4 regions of the Halarsenatibacter silvermanii genome follow, and region 2 is predicted to be linked to each of the others. Evidence: riboswitches for the same ligand, from Rfam matches in the RefSeq annotation. Region 2 holds a riboswitch; each other region holds the start of a gene.
What was found. A riboswitch is a leader RNA that binds a small molecule or an ion and turns the genes downstream of it on or off. The one in region 2 is predicted to bind cobalamin.
Positions count from the first base shown of each region.

Region 1: linked by a shared signal. The riboswitch ahead of BLT15_RS11845 (ABC transporter substrate-binding protein) and the one ahead of BLT15_RS01995 (M55 family metallopeptidase) in region 2 are both predicted to bind cobalamin.
Region 3: linked by a shared signal. The riboswitch ahead of cbiM (cobalt transporter CbiM) and the one ahead of BLT15_RS01995 (M55 family metallopeptidase) in region 2 are both predicted to bind cobalamin.
Region 4: linked by a shared signal. The riboswitch ahead of BLT15_RS10015 (TVP38/TMEM64 family protein) and the one ahead of BLT15_RS01995 (M55 family metallopeptidase) in region 2 are both predicted to bind cobalamin.

Region 1 covers NZ_FNGO01000031.1:12,916-20,977, forward strand. The annotation lists gene BLT15_RS11820 (NAD(P)-dependent alcohol dehydrogenase) at 517-1,620, shown strand; gene BLT15_RS11825 (carbonic anhydrase) at 1,939-2,322, shown strand; gene BLT15_RS11830 (MATE family efflux transporter) at 2,319-2,591, opposite strand; gene BLT15_RS11835 (ABC transporter ATP-binding protein) at 2,601-3,365, opposite strand; gene BLT15_RS11840 (FecCD family ABC transporter permease) at 3,356-4,435, opposite strand; gene BLT15_RS11845 (ABC transporter substrate-binding protein) at 4,521-5,663, opposite strand; cobalamin riboswitch at 5,875-6,087, opposite strand; gene tatA (twin-arginine translocase TatA/TatE family subunit) at 6,458-6,634, opposite strand; gene BLT15_RS11855 (4Fe-4S dicluster domain-containing protein) at 6,680-7,810, opposite strand; gene BLT15_RS11860 (TorD/DmsD family molecular chaperone) at 7,816-8,062, opposite strand, start outside.
Region 2 covers NZ_FNGO01000003.1:33,200-41,261, forward strand. The annotation lists gene BLT15_RS01990 (PAS domain S-box protein) at 1-1,502, opposite strand, end outside; cobalamin riboswitch at 1,778-1,981, shown strand; gene BLT15_RS01995 (M55 family metallopeptidase) at 2,411-3,475, shown strand; gene BLT15_RS02000 (dicarboxylate/amino acid:cation symporter) at 3,645-4,856, shown strand; gene BLT15_RS02005 (DUF2325 domain-containing protein) at 5,340-5,645, opposite strand; gene BLT15_RS02010 (ferrous iron transporter B) at 5,775-7,553, opposite strand; gene BLT15_RS02015 (FeoA domain-containing protein) at 7,534-8,062, opposite strand, start outside.
Region 3 covers NZ_FNGO01000017.1:11,434-19,495, forward strand. The annotation lists gene BLT15_RS09235 (alanine-tRNA synthetase second additional domain-containing protein) at 1-523, shown strand, start outside; gene rph (ribonuclease PH) at 559-1,287, shown strand; gene BLT15_RS09245 (XTP/dITP diphosphatase) at 1,287-1,907, shown strand; gene BLT15_RS09250 (HpcH/HpaI aldolase/citrate lyase family protein) at 1,911-2,774, shown strand; gene BLT15_RS09255 (ATP-grasp domain-containing protein) at 2,839-4,065, shown strand; gene BLT15_RS09260 (succinate--CoA ligase subunit alpha) at 4,065-4,955, shown strand; tRNA gene BLT15_RS09265 (tRNA-Arg) at 5,062-5,139, shown strand; gene BLT15_RS09270 (hypothetical protein) at 5,271-5,591, opposite strand; cobalamin riboswitch at 5,826-6,024, shown strand; gene cbiM (cobalt transporter CbiM) at 6,295-6,918, shown strand; gene cbiQ (cobalt ECF transporter T component CbiQ) at 6,937-7,695, shown strand; gene BLT15_RS09285 (hypothetical protein) at 7,719-8,062, shown strand, end outside.
Region 4 covers NZ_FNGO01000020.1:22,771-30,832, reverse strand. The annotation lists gene BLT15_RS10025 (methyl-accepting chemotaxis protein) at 1-750, opposite strand, end outside; gene BLT15_RS10020 (SpoIIE family protein phosphatase) at 1,014-2,213, shown strand; cobalamin riboswitch at 2,523-2,727, shown strand; gene BLT15_RS10015 (TVP38/TMEM64 family protein) at 2,826-3,602, shown strand; gene BLT15_RS10010 (HD domain-containing phosphohydrolase) at 3,634-5,109, opposite strand; gene BLT15_RS10005 (DUF2225 domain-containing protein) at 5,139-6,392, opposite strand; gene BLT15_RS10000 (methyl-accepting chemotaxis protein) at 6,407-8,062, opposite strand, start outside.

The DNA of each region.
Region 1 (8,062 bases), on a different contig from region 2:
GATTTTCCCGGCCTTTCTTATAGGTGTAAACAGTATTATCGGGTATATCATGTCTTCTGGCGACTAAAGCCCCGGTTAAAAAGCCTGAAAAGGGTCTTTTAGGGCGATCTTTGTGAAAATTTTATTAATTACAATGATAGTGCTGCATAATTTTCGGGCAGCCGCAGCTAATATAATCAGCCTGAGCCCTGTTATTTGAGGGATTAAGGGCATAAAGAGATATCCATTGCAGGTTCGGCATAATGATAATACAGGTCTTTATTGCTGCCATAAATGACTCTATCCTCTTTATTTACACCTGGTTGAGGGAAATAGAGAGACAAAAATTATTAAATATATATAAATAACAGGAACAAATAATCAGTTTTAGCTATAATATAGAAAATCATACACGAATAAAGCCTGGAAATCTTTTGAAAATAAGTAATTCAGGCTTTTATATTGAACTGGTCCCGCATGCATGTTATATTATAGGCGAGATAATGAAATTAATCACAATACCCGGGAGGTAATAAAATGAAATCCAAGATGAGAGAGGAGACGCTGAAGACTGCTACAAAAGTTAAGAGCTTTGCCATGAAAGAGGTCGGTGAGGTGGGCTGGATTGAAAAGCCCAAACCCGACTGTGGACCTTATGATGCCCTGATCAGACCGCTGGCTGTAGCCCCCTGCACTTCGGATATCCACACCGTTTATTCCGGAGCTATAGGTGAAAGAAATAATATGGTCTTAGGTCATGAAGCGGTGGGCGAAATTGTGGAAACCGGAGACAAAGTAGAGGATTTTGCAGCAGGTGATAAGGTGATAGTTCCCGCCATAACGCCGGACTGGCACAGCCGGGATATTCAGGATAGGGGACATCAGCACTCCGGAGGTATGCTGCAGGGCTTCAGATTTGCCAATGTAAAGGACGGGGTCTTCCGGGAGGTCTTTCATGTGAATCAGGCCGATCTTAATCTGGCCCATCTTTCCCCGGAGATATCGATGGAATCCGCCCTCATGCTCACAGATATGGTTACTACCGGCATGCATGGTGTTGAGCTGGCCGAGATAGGAAATGGCGATACTGTGGTCGTGCTGGGTATCGGACCTGTAGGACTTATGGCTATAGCCGGAGCTGCTATAAATGGAGCTTCCCGCATATTTGCTGTGGGTTCCAGACAGGTATGTGTTGAAGCTGCTAAAAGATACGGAATGACAGACCATATAAATTATCGTGATGGCGACACAGTCGAACAGATTATGGAGTCCACCGATGGCAAAGAGGTTGACTGCACCATCGTGGCAGGAGGCGGCCAGGATATACTCAAACAGGCTGTAGAGCTGACCAGGCCCGGCGGCACCATATCCAACCTTGTCTACTTCGATGAAGGCAAAGAGCTGCCTCTGCCCCGCTTTGAATGGGGTAACGGTATGGCCCATAAGGATATACGCGGCGGCCTCTGTCCTGGTGGCAGGGTGCGCATGGAAAAACTGAGCCGGCTGGTGGAGTATGGCAGGCTGGACCCCTCGCACCTAATAACACACCGCCTGTACGGATTAGAAGGCATTGAAGATGCTTTTAAGCTCATGAAGGAAAAACCCCGCGATATGATAAAACCCGTCGTAATGGTTGAATAGTTAAAAGCCTATCGGTATAGAACGGAACCATGGACATAAACAGATACTCCGGATAGTATTTTACTACCCTCAAAACCTGACGCTAGGTGATTTGAGTCCCGGCTGCTTCAATTCAGCAGTTGGGATTTTCTTATTTTGATGGTAATGAGCTTTTTTACCCCATCTATTTACCGGCTGAAGAGATGAAAACCTAAAATTTTAATCTGAAGCAGGAGTTTTTGCCGGCAGGGAGAATATCATAATTTAACAGCGAAAATTTGTCGGTTAAATATTCAAACGACTTCATGCTCAAAAACTTCTGAAAGGAGGTAGAATACAATGGAAAAGGGAGTTTTTATGACGGTGATTAACTGCATAGACGGCAGGGTACAGACGCCGGTTCTGGACTGGTTTCACGAGAATTACGAAGTTGATCACGTGGATATGATCACCGAACCGGGACCGAATCTCATCCTGGCGAAAAATGAGGATCAAAAAACAGTGGAGTCCATCAAAGAGCGGGTGAAGGTGTCTACTGAAGAACATAATTCTGAAAGAATAGCAGTTGTGGGTCATTATGATTGTGCTGCCAATCCGGCCGGCAGAGCAGGTCAGATTGAACATATTAAAGATGCAGTCGAGGTGGTCAATTCCTGGATATCGGGAGCCGATGTTTTAGGATTGTGGGTCGACAGCGACTGGCAGGTGGAAGTAGTCGATTAAAACTTATCAGAAGCCATAAAGCGCAGTCCACAAACAGTCCCACAAAAATTTCCATAATCCCCAGTTCCAGCGGTATCGCCGGCCCCGGTTAAATGACCGGATATTACCCGATAAAATGTGAGCAGAGGCGCGACCAGACACAGGGCACGCAAAAAGCCGGCAGCAAAAGCGAGGGTGGCGGCGTCTTCGCTGAAAATCGATACTGCATATGGAGCCAATAAAATCACAATCCCTGTATTTATAACGGCCGCAGTTAAGTGCTCTGCAATCCGGTTAGGTCAGGCGATAGGACTTTCCGGAACAATTATCTTCTCTCCCCGATGTTCGAGTACAGCCACTTCTACCCCGTAAACTTCCTGAAGATTTTCAGATGAAAGAATTTCCCGGCCGCCAGCAGCATAAACACGGCCTTCTGAGAGCATTATAAACTTATCGCTGTAACGAGAGGCAAGACTCAGATCATGGATTGCCGTGATCGCCGCTATCCCCCGGCTGGTCTCCTGGCGGATCAACTCCAAAACCTCCAGCTGATGGCGAAGATCCAGATCGCTGGTCGGTTCATCGAGGAGAAGAATATCCGGCTCCTGGGCTAAAGCTCTCCCAAAAAGAACCTTCTGGCGCTGACCTCCGCTCAGTCTTTTCACATCCCGCAGGCAGAGATCTTCCAGCTGCAGTTTTTCAATGATCTCCGAAACTATTTCCATATCTTTTTCGCGGGGCTTCCAGGATATATAAGGTTTGCGGCCCATCATGATAGCATCGAAGACGGTAACGGGAAAATTTCTGCTCTCGTTCTGCGGAACATAGCCCAGGTGTCGGGCCAGATCTTCTCTGGTAAGATTGAGCAAATCTCTGCCGTTAAAAATAAGCGAACCCTTTTTAGGGTCAAGAATCCGGTTTATGCACTTGATAAGGGTGCTTTTCCCCGAACCGTTGGGACCGATTATGCTTAAAATTTCACCTGCTTTGAGCTCAAAGCTTACATCCTCAAGCACCAGAGTTTCATCGTAGCTGAAATCGATAGAATCTACCTTTAACTCCATAAGTATTCTTTCCCCCTCATAACAAGATAGATAAACAGGGGGGCTCCCAGGAATGAGGTGACCACTCCCACGGGCAATACTATGGGAGATAGCAGCGTTCGGGCGGCAGTATCGGAGGCCAGCAGCAGAATTGAACCGGCTAGCGCTGAGAAGGGAATGAGATATCTATCATCGGTGCCTATTAACTTCCTGACCATATGAGGCGCCACCAATCCCACAAAACCGATAATTCCCACAAAAGAAACTATAACCGCTGCCAGAAAAGACGAAAGCAGCATTCCGATAATTCTCAATCTCTCCACGTCAACCCCCAAAGCTTCGGCGGATTCATCGCCCGAGCTCATCACATTATAATCCCAGCCTTTGCTGACAAAATAGATCAAACAGGGCAGCAGCACGGCGATGATCAGTCCCAGATCGGACCAGGTAGCCCGTCCCACATCTCCAAAAGTCCAGAAAACGATAGAGGCCACCTCGACATCGTCGGCAAAATACTGGATAGCTGTGGTGCCGGCCCCAAATAGAGAACCCAGAGCAACTCCGGTCAGTATGAGAGTTTCGGCTGCAGCCCCTTTGTAACGAACCAGGGCAAGGATGATAAGGGTGGAAACAAGCGCCCAGCCGAAGGCGGAAATGGTGGTTATATAAGGATTATTCAGAATAATATCTCCATCTGTACCGCTGTGAACCTGCCCCACTCCCAGAATGACGATGGAAAAGGCCGCTCCAAAGCCAGCTGCCTGGGATACACCGAGGGTGAAGGGTGAACCAAGAGGATTTTTCAATATAGTCTGCATTATGGTGCCCGATACCGAGAGGCCGGCCCCGGCAACGATGGCAGCTATCACCTGAGGTATTCTTATGTTCCAGATTATGACCCTGACAGGTCCCGAGGTTTCCGCCCCCAGCAAAACCGCCAGCACCTCCCGGGGCGGAATTGTGGTCGAACCCACGGATATGGCTATAATAACCAGAAAAGCCAGGATGATAAGAGATGCGATGCCAAAAATGAATTTTTTGTACTGATGTGATCGATAATCCTGCAAAACGCGATTTTTAACTTCCTCCAAAAGACGATCCCCCTCGAAATTTACAATAAATATTTTCCACCCCTATAGGCCCTATACGCCCTAATATTTGCCAATATTGACGAATCTATTTTTCCAGCAGATTTATCTGTTCAAAGGAGGGGAAAAACTCCTGCTGTTCTTCAAAAACCGGTTCGCCCAGAAACACTTCCATAATTTCTTCCGCCCGGTCGACAGGATCTACATCTTCAAAAGCTTCCGGATATATGACACTTCCTATATAGTAACCGTTGGCCAGAATATTGCTGAACTGGCGGTGATAGGAGGAATAGGGCAGAAGTGTATGAGTTCTCTCTTTTTGTACTGCCTTAAGAGCGGCGAACTCGTCATGCCGGTCCATATCGTCGTAAACCAGGTTTAAATTGCTGGAATCCATGAAAATATAGTCAGGATCCCAGAGCATAAGCTGTTCTCTGTCCACATTGGCCTGGGTGACGGTGTCAAAATCCAGCTCTCTTTCGGCGACATGATCGGCATCTAAAAATTCCAGGGGAGGAAAGGGCACCCGGACCGAGGTCAAGCCATGAGCTCCCCTGTGACCCATACCTCCGATAAAGACTTCCGGTCTTTTTTCTTCGGTCACCTCCTGACCTCTGCTTTCCAGGTCGGATATAATCTCTTCGGTAAAATCTATCAGTTCTTCGGCTCTATCCTCCTCGCCGAATATTTCTCCCAGGATGCGCCAGTCGTCGAAGAGCACATCACGATATTTGTGCAGATCGCCAAAATCCAGATAAACGACCGGTATTTCCGTCCTGTCCTGTAGATCTTCAGCATCCTGGACATCTCCCGAATGAATGATCAAATCAGGATCCTGACGGGCGATGAGCTCGGAATCGCCGCCGTGGTTGGGTCCTATCTGAGGTTTTTCTCTCAACTCTTCATAGACCAGCTGATAATCCCGGTAAAGCTCGTCATCAGAGCCGACTTCTCCTTCTTCGACCCCGATTATATTTTCGACCCCGGTAAAATAGAGAACATTGCGCGGGGCCCCGGAACCGACGGCTATGACTTCTTCTGGCTCATGAGGAACTTCAACAATTCGACCTCCCCTATCCTCTATCTCCAGAACCTCACCGGAAACCCGGGCGGACTGCGGATTGATAAATGCTCCAGCAGCCAGAATGAAAACCACTGCGAGTGAGATCAGCAGGAAATTTTTCATAAAACGATGATAGAAATTATTAAAAAGCGGTATTGAGGTGACCAATTTTAGAAATAACCTCCTTTGTTTTTTTGCCCGTTTATTGTTGCTCATATTTATGGCAAAATAAAAGGCCCAACCCTGACAGGTTGAGCGGTTTAGGTGAGTAAGCCTACACAGGTCCGGTAAAATGCGACGGTTAAATGAGCTGATAGGAGATATAAGGGACTCTCCGGTCCTGTATTAGCTTCACCTACATTCCCTGCCATAGGGGAACTGCAGGCTCGACAACCAGGCAGGTCTCCTGACTTCTGGCCTTTGCCGGATTTTACCTTCCCAGCGCCCTTGCCGGCCGGGCAAAATCATAGGCGACTGGTGGCAGATAAAAATCCGGGGTGACCAGTTACAGTGGCGGGCCCGTTCAGGCTTCTCACCTGATTCCCTATTATCCCCCGGCAATGCCGGAGGCACCTGATTGCGCCGATATTTAGTTTTTTTCCCTGCTTTATTAATTCAAGATATGTGATTATATTCCTTCCCGGTTATTTCCGGTTTTTTTCCGCTGTAAAAATAATGAGCTTTCCCGCCTGTTTCCAGCAGTGCCTCACGGCAAATAAATGTGTTACTGCCCCGAGGTTCTCACCCCGAGATTCTCATCAATAGAATCACTTGAGGACATAGGCCATAGCTCTTCCAACCGGCCCCTTATTATCCTGGATCTTCCTTTTATCAGTTGATAGATATCGTATAAGATCGGGGGGGAATTTCATTGTGAACGAAGCTTTATATCTTACAGTACAACTAAATGAGGTTTTTTATACACCTATTAACCAACTAAAGACAAGAAGATCCATTATCTTTTACTCGTCTTTATCTTCGTCTATTACGGAAACTTCCTCCACCTCTTTGCTGGCATTTTTAAGCTCTCTTATACCCGAACCTATAGCTCTTCCCATCTCCGGTACTCTGCCGGGGCCAAAGATTATCAGGATTATCCCCAGAATTATAATCAATTCAGGAGCGCCCAGTCCAAACATTATATTACCTCCTTTGCAAAAGAGAATTGGAATAAAAAATGAAAACTAACAAAAATAACATTTATCTCTGCCGCTTTTTAAATTGAACGGGGCCCCACAATCAGGGCATTTTCCCAGCCTGAATCCGGGCTCAAGGACGATCCTGCCGGCGGTAAACTCATCATGTGTGAGACCGCCGACAAATTTTAAAGCATCCTGAGGACAGCTGCTGCGGCAGACATGACAGCCGGTGCATCTGCCCGGATAAAAAAACGGATTTTCCTGGGTGAATTTGATCGCGCCGGTGGGACATAATTTTTCACAGCGCCGGCAGCATGTGCAGCGTTCTTCTCTGAATTCCGGCCGGGCAGAAATTATCAAATTATCATTAATATCCAGACTGTTATTTTCTGCAGATATCCTGCAGATTATCTGCAGTAATTCCCGGGGAAGTATGACACTATCTTCTTTTCCAGCTCCGGGATATCTTTTCTGCAGCTCTTCTTTTCCCATCTCTGTCAGATCTTCCAAAACCTCCCCGCTTTTCCGGGCCAGACTGGAGAAAACTTCCCGGCGGTCCAGTTCTTCATCATCTTCATCGGTATCACCCGATAAAGATGAGCTGCCGTCTGATCCGGGCCTTTTTTTGCCGGTATAAATAAAAGGCCTGCAGCCGGGAAAAATCTTTTTGAGAAATTCAACCTGGTTTTTTATCCAGGGGGCGACACGGTCAAAGTTGCTGCAGCCAGCCTCCCGGCAATCTGCAAAGGGGAGATAAAGTTCACTCCCCAGAACTGGAGGGATAATGAGCCGGGCCAAAGAAAAACTTCCCGGGCAGCCTGTCAATATTGCCCCGGAAGAATCTGATTTTTTCAATTTTTTGCAGACAGGCTTGAGAAAGCTGCGGGATTGGGCGGCCTGAATGAGTCTGCTGTTTATCTTTGTTCTTTCCAGCTCTTTAAAATTTAAGGCTGCAGTCGGGCATATAGAGATGCACAATCCACAGCCAGTACAGCGATCATGTTTTTTCGGAATATCATTTTTCTGCAGGCTGAGATTGCGCCGGGGACAGATTCTAACACAGCCCCGGCAGCAGAGAAAATTTCTATCATTATTCAGACATCTTGAACCTTTAATCTCAATTTCTTCTGGCAGAACCTTTTCAGCGAAGAGTCTGAACAGATATTTGCCCAGCATGATGATCAGGCGATCCGGGCCAGATATTCACGTTCTTGTGCCAGAAAATAAGCGAGTATATCGGCCAGACTATCATAATACTCAGAATCGAAGTTATTTTTGATCCTGTCGACAAAGGGCTCATACCAGGGAGCCAGACAATTTTCCAGGAAATATTTCTGCCATTTCAGAACGTTTTCCCCGCTATCTTCGGACTTATGCTCCTCTGACAGAACCAGCTGCTGTTCAGTCAGATAGGCCAAAAAATTGAGC
Region 2 (8,062 bases):
TATTCTATCTCGCCAGTTTCATCTTTTACGGGCAGAACCCGAAGGTCAATCCAGCCCCCCTCGGGAAGAGAGGTCTCTTTTTGCAGCGATTCTCCTGTTTCCAGCACCTCTTTCGCCTCACAATCAGGACAGATATCCTCTCTTTCTCGATAAACCCTATAACATTTTTCATCCAGCTGCCTTCTCTCTGGCGGTACATCTCCAATACCCTTCCAGTTGCTGTATAATATATTCATCTCGAGATCATGAATAGAAACCATCTCCGGAATAACAGAAAGTGTCTTCTGCAGGCGTTCCTCGCTCTTTTCCAGCTCCCGACGCATGTGATATTTCTCGGTGACATCGCGAAAAACCAGCACAGCTCCCTGTATTTCTCCCTCTTCATCTCGAATAGGAGAAGCAGAATCGGCGATCTGGTATTCTCTGCCATCCCGGGAGATGAGTTTGGTGTGATTGGCCAGCCCCACTTTTCCGCCTGACTCCATAACCTCCTTCACCGGAGATGGTACCGGCTCGCCGGTTTCAGCGCTGACTATTTCGAAAACTTCCGGCAGATTTTTGCCCCTTGCTTCATCAGAGAACCAGCCTGTGAGCTTTTCAGCCCGCGGGTTCATACGGGTGATTTTACCTCCGGTGTCGGTGGCAATCACGGCATCGCCGATAGAATTGAGCGTAATACGCAGTTTTTTACGGCTTCTGCGCAGCTCCCTTTTTCTACGCCGAAGTTCAGTTATCTCCTCATAAATTGCATAAATCCCCTCTAAATTTCCCTCTATTTTAATGGGTATTCCTTTAATAATGAATTCATGAGGATTGCCTTCAAAATCATAACGGGTCCCCTGGTCCACCACTTTCTGGCCTTCCAGCACTTTCTCGGTTAAATTCCTGCCGGCGCTGCCGCTTTTCCCTTTTTCCAGCACCTCATCCATATCCTGGCCTTTTATTTCCTCAAGCTCATAACCAAAAATCTCTTTAAATTTATCATTGATATCTATAACTCGATGCTCTTCATCGAGTCTGGCAATCGCTGATCCGCTCCCGGAAAAAAGCACTTCCAGGCTCTGATTTTTTCTCTTCAGCTCTTCTTTTTGTTCTTTGAGCTCGATGCCGGCAGATTTGCGTTCCTTTATATTTTCGTGCATCACCAGCGCCCCCTGCCGAAAGGGGATTGCCCTCATCTTAAACCAGCGCCGCTCATCAGGAGAATGGCAGGAGTACTCCTGAACAAATTTCCGCTTATCCCCGGCAATTACCGATTTAATACCCCGAAGAGCTTTTTTTACCTCTTTTTTCTCTTCTTCTGATTCGCTCAATACCTCGAGATAATTTATTCCTGACCCGCATTCTTCAGGACTTAAATTGTTCTTGCTGGCAAAATTATTCCAGCTCTCGTTAACACAGATAATTTTTCCTCCAGCATCAATGACCGCGGCATTGTGAGGAAGAGAATCCAAAAATATTTTTAATTCTGAATTTTTGTTCTGGCTGCCTTGATCTTTCATATTTATTTACCCCTCCTCAGCAAATAGATCATTGCCAATATCTTTATATATTCATTATACATTTTAATGTGGGATATAACAAATCAAAATTATAATTCATTCTTATTAATAATTAACGAAAATCGGAAAATAAAGTACAAGCTGCTCTGATAATCCGGCCAATTTCATAATAACTGTTCTGGTGAAAAACCACAACTTATAAGAAATTTTTTTTCGTTTTCAGCAGGAGAATCATCATAAATCTTTAAAAATATAATAGAGGATAATATAAAAATTAAATATCGGCGCAATCAGGTGCCTCCGGCTACGGTCGGAGGAGAATAGGGAATCAGGTGAAAAGCCTGAACGGGCCCGCCACTGTAACTGGTAAGATCGGATTCCTCTGCCACTCGCCGTCTTTAAGTACGCAGGAGCAGCGGGGAAGGTCGAATTCGATCCAGGCCAGAAGTCAGGAGACCTGCCTGGTTGTTGAGCCTGCAGCTCCCCTATGGCAGGGAATGTAGGTGAAGCTAATGCAGAACCGGTGCGGTCAAATCCTGTTTTTTCATTTCCTCCGACAACTCTTGCCGGATCTGCATAGCTTACTCACCTAAACCACTCAACCTGTCAGGGTTGGGTTTTTTATTTTGTCAAAGCTAACAATCAACTTTTTCTAAACCAAAATAAATTTTGCTCATCCAATTTTGATCTGGCATCCCTCTACTTATCTGCACCGGTTAATATAGCCGGTGCAATTTTTTTTGGCATAAACACCTCCCTTTTATCTTCATCCCCACTCTGGCATAATCCCTCCTAAACTTTCTTAATATTTTATCCTTTGACAGCAGGGTAAATATACACTAACATGGGATAAGGATGCGACTTATTGTGAAGAATATAATTTATTTTTATCTTTGGAGGAAATAACTATGATGGATAATATTTCAGTTTATATATCGGTTGATATGGAAGGTGTAGCTCCGGTGACAGATAAAAAGGAAGTAGAAAGAGGTAATCCGGAGTTCGAAAAGGCCTGTCAATTCATGACAGAAGAAGCCAATGCCGCCGTGCGAGGTGCTTTTGCCGGCGGAGCTGAGAGAATTGTGGTCAGAGATGCTCACGAATCCGCCCGCAACCTGAATCCTGAAAAGCTCGACAGCAGGGCTGAGCTCATAAGGGGATTGAGCGGGAAGCCCTGTGGCATGATGGATGGCCTGGATGAAAGTTTCGATCTGGCTTTTTTTGTAGGTTATCACGCCGGACCGGACAGCCGGGATGCCGTCATAAGCCATGCTTATTCCCACAGGTTCAATGCCATTTCCATCAACGGTCATGCTGTAAATGAAGCCATATTGAATTCTCTTTGGGCCAGAAACCTGAAAGTTGAACCGGCGCTAATAACGGGTGATGTAAAAGCCTGTAAGCAGACAAAAAACCTGCTCCCGGATATCGAAACTGTATTCGTAAAAAAAGGACTGGGCGAGGCAGTTCACAGTCTCTCGCCCGATAAAGCCTGTCAGCTGATAGAAAGCCAGGCTGAAGAAATTTTAAATAGAAAAACTTCACGTGAAAATGTCAGCCTTTCAACCCCTCATGATCTCCAGCCCGTCTTTGCCAGGTTAGAAAATGCCATCAGAGCAGCGAATTGTTCGGAAGCTAAAATAGAGGATGCCCGTACAGTCAATTTTTCACGAGAGAACAAAGAAATCCTCCAGAATCAGCCCCTAACCGGCAGAATACATTCAAAATTGGCGCTCAAATCGAAGGGTGACAGATCCTGCCTGCAAAAAAATTATCTGCTCCCCGGGATTGAAACCGCGTCCAAAAAAATCAGGTTATCCCCACCCTATGATCTCCAGCTGGTTTTTTCCGGAAAGGAAGATGCCATCAAAGCAGCCAATTATCCCGGAGTTGTAAGAGAGGATGCATATACCGTCATTTTCCCGGCAGAAGATATAAACGAGCTGATGACTTTCATCAGTTTCGTCAGCTGATCTTCTCTATTTCAGTAAACTAATCCATTGAAACATCAGATATTTTTAAACGAAATTTTTTGCATTAAAGCTTCAGCAGAGCTTATTGTATCGGTGATCAATATGTGTTAGTATTAATGGGAGAATGATATTGTGAATAATATAATTAATACTTGGGGGTTAAAAAATCATGAAAAACTTCGGACTCATTCCCAGGCTTATTATAGCAATAATAGCCGGTATTCTGACAGGTTTGTATCTGCCGGAGAGCCTGGCCAATGTACTATACACCTTTACCGAGATCTTTGGGGAAATTCTCACCTACATAGTACCTCTAATCATACTCGCCTTCATCATTCCCGGCATATCTGAGCTGGGCGCAAAAGCCAGCAATCTGCTGGGCAAAACGGTTTTAACCGCCTATATTTCCACGATAATTGCCGGTATTGCGGCATATCTCGTGGCCAGCAGTCTTATTCCTCTCATAGCACCTGCGGGAGAACAGGTGGCAGAAGCCCAGGGACTTTCTCCCTATATCGAACTGGAAATACCACCGATTATGGGAATAATGACAGCACTTGTCACCTCCTTCATCTTCGGCATAGGCATAAATCATCTCAAAAACGAGGAAAATAAACTGACACTCTATAATTTCATGCAGGAAGTCAGAACAATAGTCCAGTTTTTTATTAACAGGGTTATTATACCCTTTCTGCCAGTTCACATCGCAGGTATCTTCGCCGATATGGCAGCAGAAGGGACAGTATTCCGAACTATCACGATGTTCGGTCCTCTTTTTGTGCTGGTAATTGCCATGCACATAACATATCTGATGGTGATGTTTTCACTGGCCAACAGGCTTTCTCCCAAAAACAAAGTTCTGACGAGCATAAAAAGCATGCTGCCCGCTTATACGACTGCTCTGGGAACCATCTCAAGTGCGGCCACTATTCCGGTCACTCTTAAAAGTGCGAAAACACTCAATGTAAAGGAGAAAATTGTCGACTTCGTGGTGCCGCTCGGGGCTACCATCCATCTGGCCGGAAGTACTATAGCTCTAGTTAGCTGTGCCGTGGCCACCATGATTTTATATGGCGAACCATTCACGCTGGCATCCTTTCTGCCCTTCATATTCATGCTGGCAATAATAATGATCGGCGCACCTGGAGTCCCCGGCGGGGCGGTTATGGCAGCTCTGGCTCCTCTGGCTTCTATACTGGGTTTTACCGAAAGCATGCAGGGTCTCATGATCGCACTCTATATGGCCCAGGATGCCTTCGGAACTGCCTGTAATGTCACAGGTGATGGAGCTATATCAATCATAGTGGACTATTTCCATTCCGACAGTGAACAGGAAGAGGTCAGCACTGAGAGAGCCAAAAGCGGTGCTTCCGGAAATTAAAAGAGAGATAAAATTCTGACAGATAAAATCGATTTAAAATTAGGTTCTTCTTGTTTTTAGTTGAGGGGTATTGTATAAGATCACTATCATGACAATAGTGGCTGGAAGATATAAAGCAAAGTGATACTTGAAATTTTTCGAAACTCAGGTTAAGCTCCTGGCCAACTGATAACAAGAAGATCCAAAATTAAATCACCGTACAAATATAGGGTGCCGGACTGAACTGTGTTATTGTCGTAAATTTTCATGTCCGGTGCCCCTTTTTTATTCATCGGGATTTTTGGCCATCACATCTGTCTCTGGCTTTACTATCACCGACAGCATGAGAAGCTCTTCTTCTTCAAGGCCTATTGATACCTGGTTGCTGTGAAACTCGGGTCTTTAAGCATATAACCAAATAAGTTTTTTTTGACATACCTTTTTACCAGCTGACGACAAAAAGATCAATAAAGCGTATTCACTGACCTGCTGAAGTTTTTAATTTCAACCACAGCCTTTACAGAAGTCACAGCCGCACATCTGCATTTTCTTGCAGATATGGCTCCAGCTGCGCCGGGCGAAAATGCAATCAGCTTCGTGACATTTAGCTTCTTCTTTAACCATCTTCATCAAATTATGATGTATGTAGTCGGTTAATATCAATATCAAATCTACTCCGTCCGGTATAGAGATCTGTCGTGCTCTTTTTTTCTTGCGCCCGGTGACATGATATATGCTGTCAAAGCCCATATCGCGAAGGTTATCCTTTATTACTCCTAAATTATCTCCTCCCACGACCAATGCTGACATAATAATCCCCCTTTTCTTTTGAGTTTAATTTTTTGGAATGAAACCCGATAAAATTTGAAAGTTCTATGAATCTGATTCGCAGGAGACAGACCCTTAATCGAAACTTATTTTCAATAAACTGCAAAAAAATTAGATGAACAAAGCTCCCAGGTTGGCCACTGCCCCTCCCAGCGCAAAAGCCATAGCTGTCGTAATGAACAGAACACCCAGCGCCATCTTTAAATTGAATTCGCTGGTCAAAACGGCGACCACGGCGATGCAGGGGACGTATAGCAGGCCGAGTACCGCGCCAGTAAAAAGCTGCAGTGAGTTCAAATCCATCTCCAGCATGGGCAGAACTGTCAGCTCTCTGCGAAAAACTCCCAGCATCAAAGGCACTGCTACCTCTTCAGGCAGATGCAGCCAGCCTGTAACCACCGGTGAAAGAGCAGCTCCGACAATTTCCATTATCCCGCTCTCGAAAAGAAGGGCAGCGGCGCCTATGCCCAGGATCAAAGGAAGCTCCCCGTTGACCATAAACCTTTTAATCCGGACGAAAACTTTCTTAAATACCACATCGACTCTGGGTCTTAAAAGAGGCGGAATCTCCATGGGGGTGACCGGCCTCTCCCCGGGGAGTATTCTTTCCAGCAAAACACCTGCGGTCATGATGATCAACAAAGAAAAGAGGAAAATCGCTGGCACTAAAAGAAGAGATCCTTCTGAGAGCAGAGCTATAAAAGCCCCGGTCTGAGCTATGCAGGGAACAGCCAGGCTGATCGCACCCGAGACTATAATTCGCTGTTTGCGGGTGGAAAAATTGCGGGTGGCCATAATACCCGGGATGCCGCAGCCGTATCCCAGCATCAGGGGAATGATGTTGGACCCGCCGAGACCTATCTTCTCCATTATACCGTCAAGCAGCACCCCCAGCCGGGGCATATAGCCGCTATCCTCCAGCAGGGTCAGCGCAATATAAAATGTGAAAACATAGGGTAAAACCAGGCCAAAGGGCCATTCCAGTCCTTTTACCAGAAAACCGTACTCTCCTATCAACACTCTTTTGAAAAACGAGGGCGAGAGCAGAGTGCTCACCACAGATTCCAGCAAGGGGATCATAAAACCTTCGATCACGGGCATAAGCAGATACTGTCTAAGCCCCATGCCCACCCCCACGACCAGGCCGAATATAACCGCCAGGAATAACACTGCCGCCGGCAGACCGGGCCAGGGTTTTACCAGTTTATATCCCCAGCTCTCCTGCTCTTCCTCCCCCTCTTTTCTCTTTACAGCTTTTGAGTAAAGATGTTCCGCCCTGGCCCAGGTTGCGGTGTCATCGCTTTTTGCTGCCCCGGGATTAAAATCTTTCTTTTTGTCCTCATTACTTCCTATGGATTTCTCCAGAACATTCTGAATCAGTCCCGGTATTTTCTCCAGTCCTTCTTCGTCGACAGCTACAGCAGGCAATACCGGCAGATCCAGAGTTTCGGACAGACACTGAATGTCAATTTTGCGCCCTTCTTTTTCGGCCAGATCCATCTTATTGATCACAGCCAGGGTGGGAAGGTCGTATTCCAAAACCTGCAGCAGAAGATAGAGGCTGCTTTCCAGATTGCTGCCGTCCAGAACGCAGACAACAGCTTCGGGCTCATCGCTTAACATCTCCACGGCTACTTCTTCCGCCTCATTGGTCGCCTCCAGGGTATAGGTGCCGGGCACATCGATGAATTCATATTCTTCGCCGTTTAAATTTATGCTGCCTTGAGTATATTCGATGGTGGTGCCGGGATAGTTCGCCACTCCAACCCCAAGTCCTGTCATATAATTGAAGATGACGCTTTTGCCCACATTGGGCGGTCCTATCAGAAGTATTCGATTATCACCGCTGTCATTTTGTCCCTGAATATTATTATTCCGCTCTTGCATCATAGGTCACTTCTATGTTTTGAGCGAGTTTTTTCGGCACCGCCACTTTGCGGTCTTCTGATTCTACGACTAAAGGTCCAGAAAACTTCTCCCGGGTCTTAAGTCTGAGCTTCTTGCCTGCTCTCACGCCCAGAGGAGCTAAAAGATTATTATCGGGAACTGAACAAACCCTGCAGCTGCAGTCTTCGGGCAGTTCTTCCAGCCTTAAAACTTCCTCTTCCCGATCATCGCTGTTGTCAGCGCTCATTTCGATCAACACTGATTTCTTTCCTACCTTCTGTTTGACGCTTAAGCTTCGCCACTGGATATCATCACCCGGATGCCCGTTTCTTCCCGTCCGGTCGGAGTCTGATTCTGAAAATAATTTTTCGGCATCAATTCTATCATCAAAATATTTCAGCCAGCCCCGGGGCTGACGGTAAATTATCTTGCCGCTTTCACCAATAGTCTCAGCAATGCGGGCCAGACACTCACGTCCGGGCCTGACATTATAGGACACCCAGACAGCATCA
Region 3 (8,062 bases), on a different contig from region 2:
GCCGGATCTGCTCGTGGGCATCGGAGAGGAAGTTATTGTGGCCCGACCGGGAGTATTCGGTCCCACCGCAGCCGAGGTCAAAGAAATAGTCTTTTCCTCCCTGTTTAACCGGCAGATGGCTCATACCGCCGAGGATTTAACCGCTATGGTAATCGCGAACAAGGGTTATCCAAGGCCTCCCCTCCACAGCGATGTTAAAAGCGGTTTTGTACTTCAGTTTAATGAAAGACCGGGATTTTCCGTGAAACAAATCGAGCAGGAGGTCAATGAACTGATAAATGCTGAACTTTCGGTCGAATACATGGACGAGGAGACGATCAAGATCGGTGAGATGGTTACAACCTGTACGGGGCCCCGCATCCACGTAAAAAACACCAGTGATATCAAGGGGTACGATCTCTCCCTGGACCTGGAAAAAGATCCCAACACTGGTTTTTATCTGCTGGCCGGCAAGATAGGTCAGGACGATAATCCCTTTAATCTCAGCTGTCCGGAATGTTCGCCCCTGCGCTCTGATTCATAATATATTTTTAAAGAAAAAAAGGAGGCAGATTTATATTGACAGCATCACAATCCAGCAATTCTGACAGTCGCGATCTAAGACCGGTTAGAATTGAGAGAGGATACACCAAGTATGCAGAGGGTTCGGTTTTAATGAGTACAGGAGATACAAAGATTATCTGCACCGCCTCGGTCGAGGACGGTGTTCCCTATTTTTTGAGGGGGGAAGATCAGGGCTGGCTTACCGCGGAATATTCGCTTCTGCCCCGTTCGACCCAGGACCGGACAACCAGAGCTGCCGCCCGGGGTAAGAGAAGCGGCAGAACCCGTGAGATTCAGCGGCTGATCGGCCGTTCACTTCGGGCTGTAATAGATCTTGAGGCCATGGATGAGAGGACGATCTGGATAGATTGCGATGTTATTCAGGCCGATGGCGGAACCAGAACTGCTTCGATAACCGGCGGTTTTGTAGCTCTTTATGATTCTGTTGATTACATGATGGAGGAAGGTATTGTTTCGGAAAATCCCCTGAAGGAATTCACTGCAGCGACCAGCGTGGGCATAGTGGATGAGGATTATGTACTCGATCTCTGTTATGAGGAGGATTCCAGCGCTGATGTTGACATGAATGTAGTTATGACCGAATCGGGTAAGTTTATCGAAATTCAGGGTGCGGCTGAAGAGTCACCCTATACCCGTTCTGATCTGGATAAAATGCTGGAACTGGCAGAAGATGGCATCCAGGGTTTGATCGATGCTCAAAAGCGCGCTCTGGAGCTGATATGATGAGCGGATGCCGAAGGCTTTTTGTTGCAACCGGAAATAAAGATAAACTCAAAGAAATCGGGCAAAAATTCAGCGAGTTAAGCATGGAAATTCTCTCGCCTGAGAGCCTGGATCTTGAATTTGAGGTAGAGGAGACGGGCAGCACCCTGGCGGAGAATGCTCTGATAAAAGCCCGGGCCGGTGCCGGTGTTAGCGGTGTATTGACCCTGGCGGACGATACCGGGCTCATGGTCGATGCTCTCGATGGTGAACCCGGGGTTTATTCTGCCCGCTTTGCCGGTCCTCAAGCCAGTTATGAGGAGAATAACAATCACCTTCTATCCAGGCTGGAAGGTGTCAGGGAAGAAAACCGCACCGCCCGATTTGTGACTGCAGCGGCTTTGGTCGATCCTGATACAGGCAGGGAGCATACTGTCAGGGGAATCTGCCGCGGCAGAATTCTCGAGAAAAGAAGAGGAGAAGGGGGTTTTGGTTACGATCCGCTTTTTTATCTGCCCGATCTGGATATGACATTTGCAGAGCTGGATACAGAGTCAAAAAACGAAATAAGTCATAGGGCCCGGGCGCTCAGGCGGGTTAAGCTGCTGCTCGAACAAAATTATTTTGACAGGGAGGAATAAAACTTGCTTTTGAGGTCACTGCTCTTTATGCCGGGAAATAACGCAAAAATATTGAATAAAGTCGAAGATGTGCAGGCCGATGCAGTAATTCTCGATCTGGAGGATGCTGTCTCCTCTCAGGATAAGGAAAAAGCCCGGGAGCTGGTGGAAAACAGATTGATCGAGCTCGAAAATTCAGTCGGACATCCCGATATATTTGTGCGTGTGAATGGACCATTAAAAAAGCAGTGGCCCGAAGACTGCAGGGCGGCTATCAGACCGGCTCTGGATGGGCTGATACTGCCCATGGCCGAAAAAGCCGGTGATATTCAAAGGTTTACGGGAGTTTTGGAAGCGGTGGCTTCCCGGAGGTCTGAGGTAGAGCTGGACGATATCGATATAATTTTGCTGGTGGAGACAGCCAGAGGGGTTCTCAATCTTGAGAAAATGCTGGAGAGTTCTGAGCTCATTTCAGGAGCGGCACTGGGGGGAGAGGATTTTGCCCTTGATCTCGGCGTCAGCCGGACGCGTACAGGAGAAGAGCTGCAGCAGGCTCGATCTCAGCTCGTCATGGCCGCCAGTGCTGCCGGTAAACTGGCGGTGGATACCGTATTTGCCGACATCGATGATAAAGAAGGGTTGAGAGAAGATGCCGGCCGGGCGGCAGCGCTGGGATTTGACGGCAAACTGGCAGTTCACCCCGCCCAGGCGGAGATAATAAATGAGATTTTTGCGCCCGATAGGGAGGAAATCGAGCTGGCCCGCAGGATTGTGAAAGCTTTTGAAGAATCCGGAGATAAAGCAGGCGGTGTGATGAAGGTGGAAGGAAAGATGGTCGATGAACCTGTATACAGGAGAGCGAAAGAACTGCTAAAACTCTGTGAATAAGAGTTTTGAAAGAAGAGAAGCTGCAGTTATTTTAAAAAACTACATAATTTTAGGGGGAATATTCATGGCCAGAGTTCTTGAACATCTGGGCAAGGAATTTATAGAAAAAAAAGGTTTTCCCATCCCGAATTCCGGAGTGGCTGAAAGTCCTCAGGAGGCCGAAGAGATTCACAGAAAACTGGATGACGATGTGGTAATCAAAGCACTCGTGCCGGCCGGCAAGAGAAAAAAAGCGGGAGCGATAAAATTTCCGGAAGATCCGCAGGAAACCCGCAGTGCTGCCCGGGAAATACTCGGTATGACGGTACAGGAATTTCCCGTCGAAAAAGTTTTAATAGAGGAAAGGCTGGAGATAAAATCAGAGCTTTATCTCTCCATCATCTATGACAAAGAAAATCGCCAGCCGCTGGTCATAGCCAGCACCGAGGGAGGGATTGATGTAGAGGAGATGAGCTCAAAATATCCTGAGCGGATTAAAAAAGCCGGAGTTCATCCCTTCCGGGGGCTGCCGGATTACAGGGCCAGAGAACTCTGGAGCGAGCTGGGTTTCAGCGGCGAGCTTTTGAGGAAATTGACCCACATTACCGTAAGATTATTCGAGGCTTTTTATGAGTATGACTGCACCACCCTGGAGATAAATCCATTGGTAGTTACAGAAAAAGAAGAGGTGGTAGGAGCCGATTGCGTGATGGCCGCCGATGATCTGGCTATGTTCCGTCAGAAGGAGCTTTCTGAACGCGTCCAGGTCGGAAGTGAGCGCATCTGGAGGCCGCTGACAGAGCTGGAAAAGAGAGTGGTTGAGGTTAATGAGCGCGATCCTTACCGCGGCACGGCCCGCTATATAGAGCTCGAGGAAGGAGAGGTGGGTTTTATGTGCGGCGGTGGAGGAGGAAGTCTTGTTATGTTCGACACCCTGATCAATTTGGGTTTGAGCCCCTCCAACTACACCGAATTCGGCGGCAACCCCCCTGTAAGAAAAGTGCGGGGGCTGGCCAAAGCCATTCTCTCCAAGGATAGCGTGGAAGGGCTTTTGGTCTGCTGCAACATCACCAATAACACCCAGGTCGATAATGTTGCTCAGGGTGTAAAAGAAGCCCTGGAGGAGAAGGAGCTGGATCCGGCTGAATTTCCGGTCATGGTCAGATTTGCCGGTGTCAACGATGAGCGCGGGAAAGAAATATTTGAAAGCGCCGGCATAGAATATCACGGAGAGGATATCACTATGCCCCGGGCCGGCAGGCTCATGAAGGAAAAACTGGAAGAATTTAATCGGCAGGAGGGAGAGCAATAATGGGAATACTGGTTGATAAAAACACTTCAGTTTTAATACAGGGCATTACCGGCAGAGAAGCTTCCATGGTGGCCGGACATATGCAGGATTACGGGACCGATATAACTGCGGGAGTTACTCCCGGCAAAGGCGGGGAGGTAGTGGCCGGAGTCCCGGTCTTTGATACCGTGAGAGAAGCCAGCAAGGACAATGAAGTCGATGTCTCTCTCATTTATGTTCCCCCGGCCTTCGTCCTCGATGCTGTCAGGGAAACTCTCGCAGCCGGGATAAAGAAGATGGTCATAATAACGGAGAATATTCCCCAGCAGGATGTGGTGAAAATTCTTCATCTGGCCGGTGAAGCTGACGCCAGGATTATCGGTCCGAATACGGTCGGACTGATAAATCCCGCTGCCAGAGTCAAACTGGGAGCTATAGGTGGGGATAATCCCGACAGATGCTTTGTTCCCGGCAATGTAGGTGTTATTTCACGCAGCGGAGGCATGACTGCTGAAACTTCCTGGATGATAAAAAGAGCTGGCAGGGGAGTTTCAACCTCGGTAGGAATCGGCGGAGACCCGATGATAGGATCGCCGCCTAAAGACTTATTGAAATTATTCGAGCAGGATGAGGAGACTGAAGCTGTGGTGATGTTTTCCGAGCCCGGCACCCATTTTGAGCGAGATGTGGCGGAGTTTTTGGAGAGGGGCGGCTTCACCAAGCCGCTGATAGTTTACGTGGCCGGTAAATTCACCGAGGAGATGCCGCAGGGCACCGTTTTTGGCCATGCTGGAGCCATCATTGAAGATGAAAGCAGCAAACCCTCACACAAGATGGAGAGGTTGAAAAAAGCCGGCGCGAGTATAGCCCATGATTACGATGAGATACTGGATTATGTTTCTGAATTATAAGATGAACTTTGAACAGAATAGTTTGAAAATGACAGAGACTGTTGACTAAGTTTATCTAATATGATAGGATATCTTGTGAAGTAGGAAAAAATAATATATTTACAGTGCGCCCGTAGCTCAGCCCGGACAGAGCAACGGACTTCTAATCCGTAGGTCACAGGTTCGAATCCTGTCGGGCGCACCATTTTTATTTATTCATATATCAACGAAAAGAGGCCCCGCCAAAATAACTGGCGAGGCCTTTAAAATTATTACTTGCACCAATTTCGAACCCGAAATTATTATTTCCCGGCTTTTTGAAGTATCTCAACTGCTTTATCTCTGTTCCTTCATAGAAACATGTGAGTAAATATTTAAAGTGGTTTCAACTCTTCTTAATGCTATTGCTTCCGGTGTTAAAAACATCGGGTCTTCACTGCCTGAAAAGGCGGCATTTCTTTTTTTATACTGTTTTAATTTTGTATGGCAGACAAAATTCCGGTAACAAAAAGTGGAAGGTTCGAGTATATTATAGAATGCTATGATAACCATTATCTGGCCGAAAATTAAACTTATGCCGGGGAAAAATTTCATTGTGAACGCAGCTTTATATCTTACAGTACAACTAAATGAGGTTTTTACACACCCATCAGCCAACTGAAGACAAGAAGATCCATATCTTAACTTACTGCCCGATACCTCGGGGGAACTTCACTGGGGGATTTCCCTGCTGTGGTGGACATCACTTTATATCTTAATGTCATAATATCTGCTGGTTTATCAGGAGATAGATAGATGATCGGGCAAAGATTTTGATTATTTTGCAGGAAATCTTTCTGTTATCATTGAATATAAAAAATGAGGCGTAAAAAAGTGAGCTAAAAAATTAAAATTTAATATAAGGCAGTCGGGTGCCCCCGGTCACGGCCGGAGGAGAATAGGGAATCAGGTGCAAAGCCTGAACGGGCCCGCCACTGTAACCGGCATCAATCTGAATTTAAAGACCACTTAAATATTTTAGTATTTAGGGAAGGGATAAATTCAGATTTAAGCTGGAAGTCAGGAGACCTGCCCGCTGGCCTATTGACCTACTTGTTCTTCGATGGCAAGAAAGGTAGGGAATTAGAGCAGGATTATTGTTTTCTGTTTGTTTATTACCCGCTAATTACCCTCAGCTGGGATTATTTTGATTCAGATTGGGGGTTGAATGTTTTTTAGTTTCAATTTGTAAGTTTTTTTATTTAGCCTCCTGCCTAATTTTTACTCCTCTCCACCTGTCATTGAAGGTGGGGTTTTTTTATTGAAAATTTAATTCCGGGCGGTTTAAATTAATTTAACAAAGGAGTGGTGAATTATTCACATCTCAGAGGGAGTACTGTCGGCACCTGTTCTGGCGGCCGGGATGGCGGCGGGCACAGCCGGGGTGGCGGTCGGTCTCAAAAATATGAATGAAGATCAGATTCCCCGGGCGGCCATAGTAAGTGCGGCTTTATTTGTGGCCTCTTTGATCCATGTTCCTCTTGGGCCCAGCAGTGTGCACCTGATTTTAAATGGAATTGCCGGCATATTACTCGGCTGGGTGGCTTTTCCGGCAATGCTGGTAGCTTTATTTTTGCAGGCGGTTTTATTTCAGCACGGTGGCTTTACTGTATTAGGTGTCAATCTTGTCAATGTGGCTTTACCGGCTGTTCTGGCTGGTTATTTATTCAGACTGGTTTTTGCCAAAAGCCGGGCGAATAAAAAGATTTTAGGTGCAGCGGCAGCACTGAGCGGGGCGCTGGCGGTTTTACTTACGGTATTGATGGTGGTTTTAACTCTGATTTTGTCGGACGCCGGGGCGTTCAGTGAGCTGGCCGGTTTAATTTTTGTTTCTCATCTGCCTGTAATCATAATTGAAGGTTTTTTGAGCGGAATGCTGGTAGTATTTGTGCTGAAAGTAAAACCGGGAATTATGAGAACGGAAAAGCTGTCAGCGATAAAATGATAAGCGAGGCGGGAAATTATGCTTACTGCTGAATTTTCCCGGGGAGATAGTCTTATTCACAGCCTGGATCCCCGGATAAAAATAGTAATCCTGGTGATGATGGCCGCAGTCACGGCTGCAGGAAAGAATTTATTTATGCTCGTCTCAGCTCTCGTTTTTTCTCTGGTGCTGGTCCTGGCGGCTGGTTTAAGAACAAAAAAAGTGATCAAACGTCTTTCGCTCTTGAATATTTTTATAGTCAGTATCTGGATTCTGATACCTTTTACCTATCCAGGAGAGGTGCTGGCAGCAGCTGGCCCTTTTACAGTAACTTCCGATGGTATTATTTATGCTCTGCGCATCACTCTGCGGTCCAATGCCGTCATGCTGGCAGTTTTTGCTCTGCTTTCAACTTCTTCAGTATCTTCATTAATGCAGGCTCTTAAATATTTTCATGTCCCCAAAAAACTTATTTATCTATTTTTCTTCGTATACCGCTATATTTTTGTGCTCCAAGATGAATTTAGCAATATGCAGAAATCCGTTGAGGGCCGGGGTTTTACGCCTGCAACCTCAGTGCACTGCTACAAAACTTATGCATTTTTGATCGGTATGCTGCTCATTAAAAGTTATGAGCGAGCCGCAAGAGTTTATCAGGCCATGCTGGCCCGCGGTTTCAAAGGGGAATTTTATGTGAAGGATGAGCTTGAGTTTTCTGCTGGCGATGTGCTGGTTTTTTCCTGCGGCTTTCTGCTAATGGTATTATTTTTTGAGCTGGAATTCGGTGTTTTTATTTGAAAAATTCAGAGAGGAGTTTTAATATGAAGATGTCGGCTGAAAATTTAACTGCAAAAGTCATGCTTCCGAACACGGCCAGAAGCAAAAAATTTTTAGCTTTAACCGTAATATTGGCAGCAGCTGTTTTACTGATGATGACGGGCGAAGCTTCAGCTCACAGAATGATGATAGAGGAAATTTCCGAAGGGAAAATAGAAGTGGGATTTGATGATGGAACTGTGGCAGAAAATGTCGAAGTCGAGCTGTATGACGGAGAAGAAAACCTGGTCGATGAGGGCGTGACCGATGAAGAGGGTATTTATGAATTCGATACTGCCATGGAGGTAGAGCGTATAGTTGCTTCTGATGATATGGGACATAGGGCAGT
Region 4 (8,062 bases), on a different contig from region 2:
ACCTTCAGTCTCATCTTCGGAGTAAAAGAAAACCCTTTCTCCTGTTTCGGCTTCTGCCAGCTTCTCCTGAGGCACCTGCCATCGATCTTCTGCTGTCGCTCCAAAGAGGCCATCATCTTCGCTCACCTCTTCCCAGAACGGCATATCTTCATCCTCGAATACATAAAAGAAAATTTCTCCGCCCAGATTCTCCTGCAGCCTGTGGGCAAAATAATCATCAAAAGCTGATCCAAATTCAACAGTTCCCACATGTTCACCCTCATACTCGACCGGAGCTATGGCGCGAATACTGATAGCCGAAGTTCCAGCTTCCAACCCCTGCAAAAACTCCTGACGGCTGTTAGCTTCATTGACGATCTCTCTAACATCACTGAGATCATCCCCGTATCTTTCAGGTCTGTGAACTCTTAAAAAAGAAGTGGAATCAGGCTCGTGAAAATGAACTCTACCCACTTCCTCTTCCACCGCTTCTATCTCCGGGCCCAAAAACTCTGCCATCTGCTGACGTTCGCGCTCGCCAAAAAATTCCTGAACCATTTGATTGTTGGCAGTCCGCAGCACGTTTACCCGGGCCATTTCAACTCTATCTTCAATTTGCGCTTCCAAAAAATTGCCCAAAGCTGCAAAGAATTCCTCTTCTTCCTCCTGTAAAACGGTGTTAGACTGGTTGAGCGAATATAAGCTTAAACCTGTCGATAAAATTATAATCCCCAGAACAACAGCGATAATCAATTTTTTCTTAAAGGACATTTTCCGCAATGATGGCACTTTTTAAATCACCTCTATAAATTTGCATAGTATTATTCTGCGCTAATAATTTCTTCCCGATGTCAGCATCAATTTCCTGCATATTTCAGTACTTTTTTCCCGTATACAGGCAATCATATACTCCGGACGTAAAAATATTTATGAAAAATATACGATTTTATTGTATAATGATAAAAAAGGATAATATACTCACTATGATGAGCAAATGACATCTTTTAAACTCAGTTGAATTTAGGGGGATTACCATGTCCGAAAAAAAATCGGCCCAAATAGCCCCGGAAGATCAGTTCATAGAAAACAGATGCAGACTTGTTCAGGCTGCTCTGGATTCTCTCTCTGCCAATATAGCCATACTGGACGACAAAGGTATCATCCGTTACACCAACCGCTCCTGGAAAGAACACGCCCGGGAAAATAACCTGGATCCTGATAAATGTTCCGAGGGAATTAATTATTTGAAGGTCACCCTGAACGCGAAAGGAGAACCCACTGAATTGACCGAGGCAATCAAAAGCGTGATGCGCAGAAAAAGTGATTACTACGAAAAAGAATATCCCTGTCACGGCCCGGATAAAAAAAGCTGGTATAGAATGAAAGTTACCCCCTACGATGACGAAGGGCCTTATGCTGTCGTCATAGCGCACGAGGATATCACGGAAAAGAAAAAAGGCGAATTGAAAATAGAGGAATCTCTACAGAAAACCAAAATGCTCCATGATCAATTTTTGCCGGCGGGGCCTCCCGATATTCCCGGACTGGATTTTGCTTTTCATTACCAGCCGGCCAACAGACTGGGAGGCGATTTTTACAATTACGTAAAACTCGAAAATAAATTGATATTTTATGTTTCCGACGTGAGCGGTCACGATCTGAGCAGTTCAATTCTCAACATATTCCTGCGGGAAGCAATAAACTCTTATCTTTTGTCAGCTTCAAATTCCGATGAAATCAAGCCCGCTGATATCGTTAACTACATCTCCAGGCGCTTCAGCGAAGAAGATTTTCCCGCTGATTATTTTATCTCGCTGGTCATGGGAGTTATGGATATCGAGAACTATGAGATAAATCTCGTAAACGCCGGATTTCATTTTCCGCCCAAGCTGATCATCGAAAGCAGCAGACCGGCCAGCCTGAAGTGTTCCGGTCCCCCTATTTCTTATCTCACCACCCGTTCAGAGCAAAAATATGAAGATTGCCGGTTTGTTCTTTCTGAAAACTCAACTCTTTTAATTTATACAGATGGTCTGATAGAACAACGTCAGGCGGAGAGCTCAGAGGAGATGTATGGAGAGATGAGGCTGATGGAACTGATAACTGCGCTGGACTACAGAAGACCAGAGACTTTAATTAATAAAACCTGTGAAAGTTTAAAGCAGTTTCGAGGTGAAACTCCAGTAGGAGATGATATTACAATGATGGCAATAAAAAATAGAAAACTGAAATAAAAAAATACCTGCATCTCAGGAGGTATGAATCCTGAAACGCAGGTGCCCAGGAAGTACCCTGGGATTGGGGGGTTAGGATTGCAAAATTATAAAAGATATCCGGAAGTGATCAGACGCTTTTTTAGGGGGGAAGGATATTTCGATTAACCTGTTAACATGATAAAATACGAAACAAATAAAATAAAGTCATAAGCAAAATAAATACCTGTATACAGGTATCCAAAAGAATATTTTCTCGCAGAATACAATATATATGATAATTTAAGCAGGAATATGATCCTGCATCTATAAATTTAATTTTGAAAAAGAATTATAAAATTTAAGTCGGGTGTTCCCGGTCGTGACCGGGAGGTAATAGGGAATCAGGTGTAAAACCTGAACGGGCCCGCCACTGTAACTGGATTTGATGGCAATCTGCCACCTAAAGTAAGTTAAACGTTAGGGAAGGAATCTGTCGTTATGTCAGGTTTTGTTATCCAGAAGTCAGGAAACCTGCCCGGCACCGAAACCTGCTCTTTCCCTCGTCGGCAGGGGGCAGCAGGTAATCAAATCAGCTGCTGGCTGGATCAGCCCTGCTTCCGGAAGATTATTTTTCATCGGTCAGCAGTGTCCATGATTATCCTGCCACCGGCTGTCGAGGCCGGGTTTTTGTGTTTGGAGGGGGCTGCCATGGATAGGCTTCTGACAGCATTTAAGATTAGTCGCAAAAATATGATTCGCCTTTTTATATTTGTTATAGCAGCGTTAATGATGTATTTTATGCTTTTTGACAGCGGCTTCAGTCTGGAATGGTTTCAGGACAATATCAGCAGATTAAACACCTTAAGCCAGAATCATTTGCTGCTCTCAATAGTAATTTTTCTGCTGGTCCGTTATATTTTCGCCGTCATATCCATACCCGGAACCGGTGTGTTATCTATAGTTGGCGGCGCCATTTTTAATTTCTGGCTGGCAGTGGCGCTGGTTTCACTGTCAGTTAATCTGGGGGTTTTAACAGTTTTCCTGCTCAGCAGGTACGCTTTTAAAGACCCGGCCAAAAAAAGATTTGCCGGGCGTTTTCACTCTCTGGAACAGCTCCTGGATGAATACGGGGCCTCTCTTCTATTTCTTTTAAGATTGAGTGAATTGTGTCCTTCTTTTATCATAAACTCCTTTTTTGCCTTCACTCCTGTAAAGACTTTCACATTTCTCTGGGTTAGCTTCATAGGCCATCTTCCCGGCATCATCATTTTTGTAAATGCCGGCAGACAGATCAACGAAATTAATAAAGCAGCAAATTTAATGGATCCCCGGGTCATACTATCCCTCGTTGCTCTGGGATTGATACCTTTGCTATCAAAATTTCTACACAACCGAATACTCTGTACTTCCGATAATAATTGCCGGTAAATAGAGATTAGAACTGCAGCTGCGCGTAGCTTCAGTCAGAAAACAGGATGTTGAATGGCGGCGAGGAATCTTTTTGAGTTCTGTCAATAAAATCCTCATATTGGGGTATCTCTTCTGCTGATAGAAGTGAAAATTCAGGATGTAGTCTAAAATAGTGAGAAGCGACTTCATTTTCTGGAAGGCCGGCAAAATTGGCTTCAAGTTTGTTTTTATAAGAAATTATCTGGTCTAAATTTTCCAGAAAAAGGTCCAGCAACTCACCATCGAAGTGCTTGTTTCGATCATCTTTCATTATCGCTACAGCTTTTTCGACCGGATAGCTGTCCTTATAAACTCGCTCTGATACCAGAGCATCGAAAACGTCCACTATAGCAACAATTCTGCCTTCGAGAGGTATTTCTTCTCCCGCCAGTCCCCTGGGATAGCCTTCACCGTCCCAGCGTTCATGATGTGTACAGGCAATTCTTTTGGCCATTTTGATGAGCTCGTGGTCACTTCCCCTGAGAATATTGCCCGCTATAGAAGGATGTTCTTTTATTTTTTCGTACTCTTCATCGGTTAATTTTCCGGATTTAAATAAAATACGATCGGGGATTCCTATTTTCCCCACATCATGCATTAATGAAGCATAATACATCCTCTCAAGCTTTTCCTCATCAGAGGTCACCAGCGAGAAAGCAAGGGTTGAAAAGACTCCTATCTTGGCCAGATGCAGTGCTGTGTCCTCATCTCTATATTCTGCGGCAAAACAGAGCCTTTTAACTATCTCTCTGGTCCTTTTTTCATTTTCTTCCAGGGTGAAGCTGAGCATTACATTTTGATTGGCCAGCTGATTTACTTTTTCCTCTATCCCCTGTAGAGCGTTGCTGAGAAAATGTTCTATGATCTGATCTGAACGCAGATTTTCACCTTCAGCAAAGCTATGTGAACACGAAAAAGAATTATTCTTCTCCTCCTTCTCATCAGCCCCTGCAAAATTCCTTTCTGAAAAACCGGGGGAATAATCCTGTCGAATAAATCCCTTGATTATCTCGGCCGACTTTCTGACTATATCTTTTTCAAAAAACAAATTGCCTTTGAAGATACGAAAAGAATCGCCGACCATATGCTGTTTATCAGGCATTTCCTGGGTGACCAGCGCCATGGAGTGAACGGGATGATCCACAATGACTGCCCATTCCTGCAGCAGATCTTTTCTGATTTTCGCTGAAAACTCTTTGATATCAAAAAAGTGAGTGCTTTCGCTGAAATTAACCTTTAAATCCGGGCTAAATTCATCTGCGAACAGATAAAGTCCGGAACAAACAGCATCAAGTTTGAGATACCTATCGCGTTCGCTGGCAAAGAATTCATTTTTCTGAAAAAAAACATACATACAGGCCGGCAATTTATGTTCCATGACAACATCCTCTATGGCGTGGCTGACCGCCACCAGCGAAGATTTATTATAATTTTCTCTTCTAAGCGAGGAAAATTTATCATTTAACTGCTGATAAAGTGCAGACAAATAAAATTACCCCCAGTCACGCTTTAAATTTATCTATTTTTATCTTTTAATTCGCGGAACTTTTCCCGGGCCAATCTTCTATAAACTCTCTTTATATGATCAGCTCTTATCAAACTGTCGAGCATCTTTAAAGCTCTTTCAGGTTTTTCGTCGTGCTTTATTATCAGGTCAGAGAGCATTAAAACGATTCTGTGTTCTGCTTCCTGGGATAATCTGCCGGTATCACCGTGAAGATAAAATTTCTCCAGATGATAAAGAGCTCGCTCAGCAGCTTTTGCCTGGAGCTTCTCAAACCCTGCGTCTTCATACAGCCAGCTGAGCCGAATCCAGGCCGCTCCCGGTTTGTCGTGCTCAACTTCGAGAAAATCAAAAAGTCTCAGGGCAGTATAATAAGCTCGAAAAACCTCATTTAATTTTCTCGGCACACTATAGCCGGCCTTAACTTTTTCATCTTCAGTCTCCAAAATTACATCCTTAAATTTCTTTTCCAGCAGAGATTCATTTTTTCTGCAGAGCTCATCAAAATCATTTTTGGGGGCCGTATAAAAGCAGTAGGGGCAGGTCCAGATATAATACCAGCTGGGCTTGAAGTTAGAGTATATCTGCCGCAGGTCGCTGCGCATCTCATCCAGACTCAGACGGGATTTTCTTATTTTTCTGACCTCGATTTCAGCCTGACAGACCGGACATTTCCGGGTTTTGGAGAAGATGTATTTCGCAAAATTTTCAGCATCAGAAGAAATTTCCTCTCTTATCTCCCTGTGCCCGGATAAATATATACCATCCATTGGCAAATAATCCGAACTCCATTCCCCGAGACTGCTGCTTTCATTCTCCCCGGAGGAAACGACCCTGCTATCTTCAGAGGGGGGAAGCTTCCCCTTCAGCTCTACGATAACTTTCTCATAATCATCCTGGTTGAGCTTTTTCTTTCTGCGCGAAAGAGCGGCGAATAATTTTTCTCTCAGCTCTCCGGAGTTTCCCAGCAGATATTCAAAATCTTGAGCTTCAAGACCTGCATATAGGCTTTTTTTAAGAGCTACCGAGCTATAAAGATGTTTTTTTTCTTTTACCAGAGCTCCCTCGCCAAAAATCTCCCCCGAGGAAATCTTTTCTGCCATCATCTCGCGATTAAAATCAGATTGGGAATCAAAGATAGCTATCGTACCCTTGAGTAAAATAAAAACTTCCCGGGCTTTATCTCCTTTGAGGAAGATTTTCTTCCCCTGTTTTGTCCTGTAATATTTAGCCTTTTGCTTATCCAGCAAATCTTTGATATCCAAAAAATCATCTCCAGTTAAATTTCAAATTCATCTGTCAGTTCATTAAGCTTTTGAGCCATCTCAGCAAGATCTTCCGAAGCTCTGACGACTTCCTGGGTGGAAGCGCTCTGTTCCTCGCTGGCGGCGGCAACTTCTTCAGCGTTGCCGGAAACTTCCTCGCTGACCGCGGCAATCTCTTCCATAGCTGCCGATACCTCACTGCTGCCCACCGCCATCTGATTGGCGCTGGCGGTAACATCCTGAATTAGATCGGTGAGATCCTCTATAGCATCCTCTATCTGGGTGAAGGTATCGCGGGTATCTTCGATGGCCGTTACGCTTTCTTCCACAACATCAACAGTCTCTTCGGTCTGCTGTACAGAACTATCGACCCTGTTCTGGATTTTCCCTATCAATCCAGCTATCTCCTCGGTAGCCTGTGAAGATTCTTCGGCCAGCTCTCTAATCTCATCAGCTACCACGCTGAAACCCTGTCCGGCCTGTCCGGCCCGGGCCGCTTCGATGGCCGCATTTAAAGCCAGCAGATTTGTCTGTTCCGATATATTGCTGATAAGCTCAACTATTTCACTGATCTCGTCGGATAGATCGCCAAGTTTATTGATATCTTCAGCAACCTGAGAAGATTTTTCCTCCACGCTGTCGATCTTCTGACGCGAGTTTTCCAGCGCATTATTGCCCTGGTCAACCTCTTCTCTTACCTGATCTGCCTTTTCTTCCATATTCCGGGCGCGCTCGGTCACTGCATCTATACCCTGGCTGAGATCTTCCATGTTTTCCTGAGTTTCATCTATCTGAGCTGACTGCTCCTCTGCGCCCGAAGCGACTTCCTCTATGGCCGTGCTGATCTCATCAGCAGAGGCGGACATCTCTTCGCTGTTGGCCGAAAGCTGCTGGCTGGAAGAAGCCAGATTCTCGGCAATATTCTTCTCCTGCTCAACAGAATCAATCAAATTCTGCTGCATATCGGCGACGGATTGGGTGATTCTACCTATTTCATCATCTCTATCGAGAAATTCGGTTGCCCTGCTATCTTCCTGGAACGTCAGGTCTAAATCAGCAATTTTTTCGATGACTCCGGTCAAAAGTACAATGGGGTTAGCCACACTTCTGGCTATAAAATAGGCGAAAAAGGCTATTATAATGCCGGATGCCAGTATAGTTATCAGCATATTGTTTCTGAGATCACGGGTGCCAGCAAGTATCTCCTCCTGATCAATCTCGATAATCAGACCGGCTGCCGTATCTCCGTAACGTATGACTTCATTTTGACCTAAGACTGGCTGACCTCTATATTCAACATACTCTGCTGTGTATCGAAAATCGAATTCTCCTGCGGAAATTGGTTCTGACAGTCTCCCTACAGCTTCAGTTTCTATCCGTTCCTGGAAGGCAGCTCCTTCCGCCAGATCACCGATCAGAGTGTTGGTCAATAGAAGTCCATCCGAATCTATTATGTAAGCATCGGCTGTCTCACCCAGCTCTTCCAGCCCCTGATGTATTATCTCATCCACATGGGAGGTGTCGACCACGAATATCATAGCTCCGACAATCTCTCCTTCGACGCCTTCGGTTCTGACCGGAGCAGCAAGAGTGATAAGGTGTTCTTCTCTCACATCGGAATAAAAAGGCTCAGACCAGTTCATCTCCCCCTCCAGAGCAGCTTGAAGATA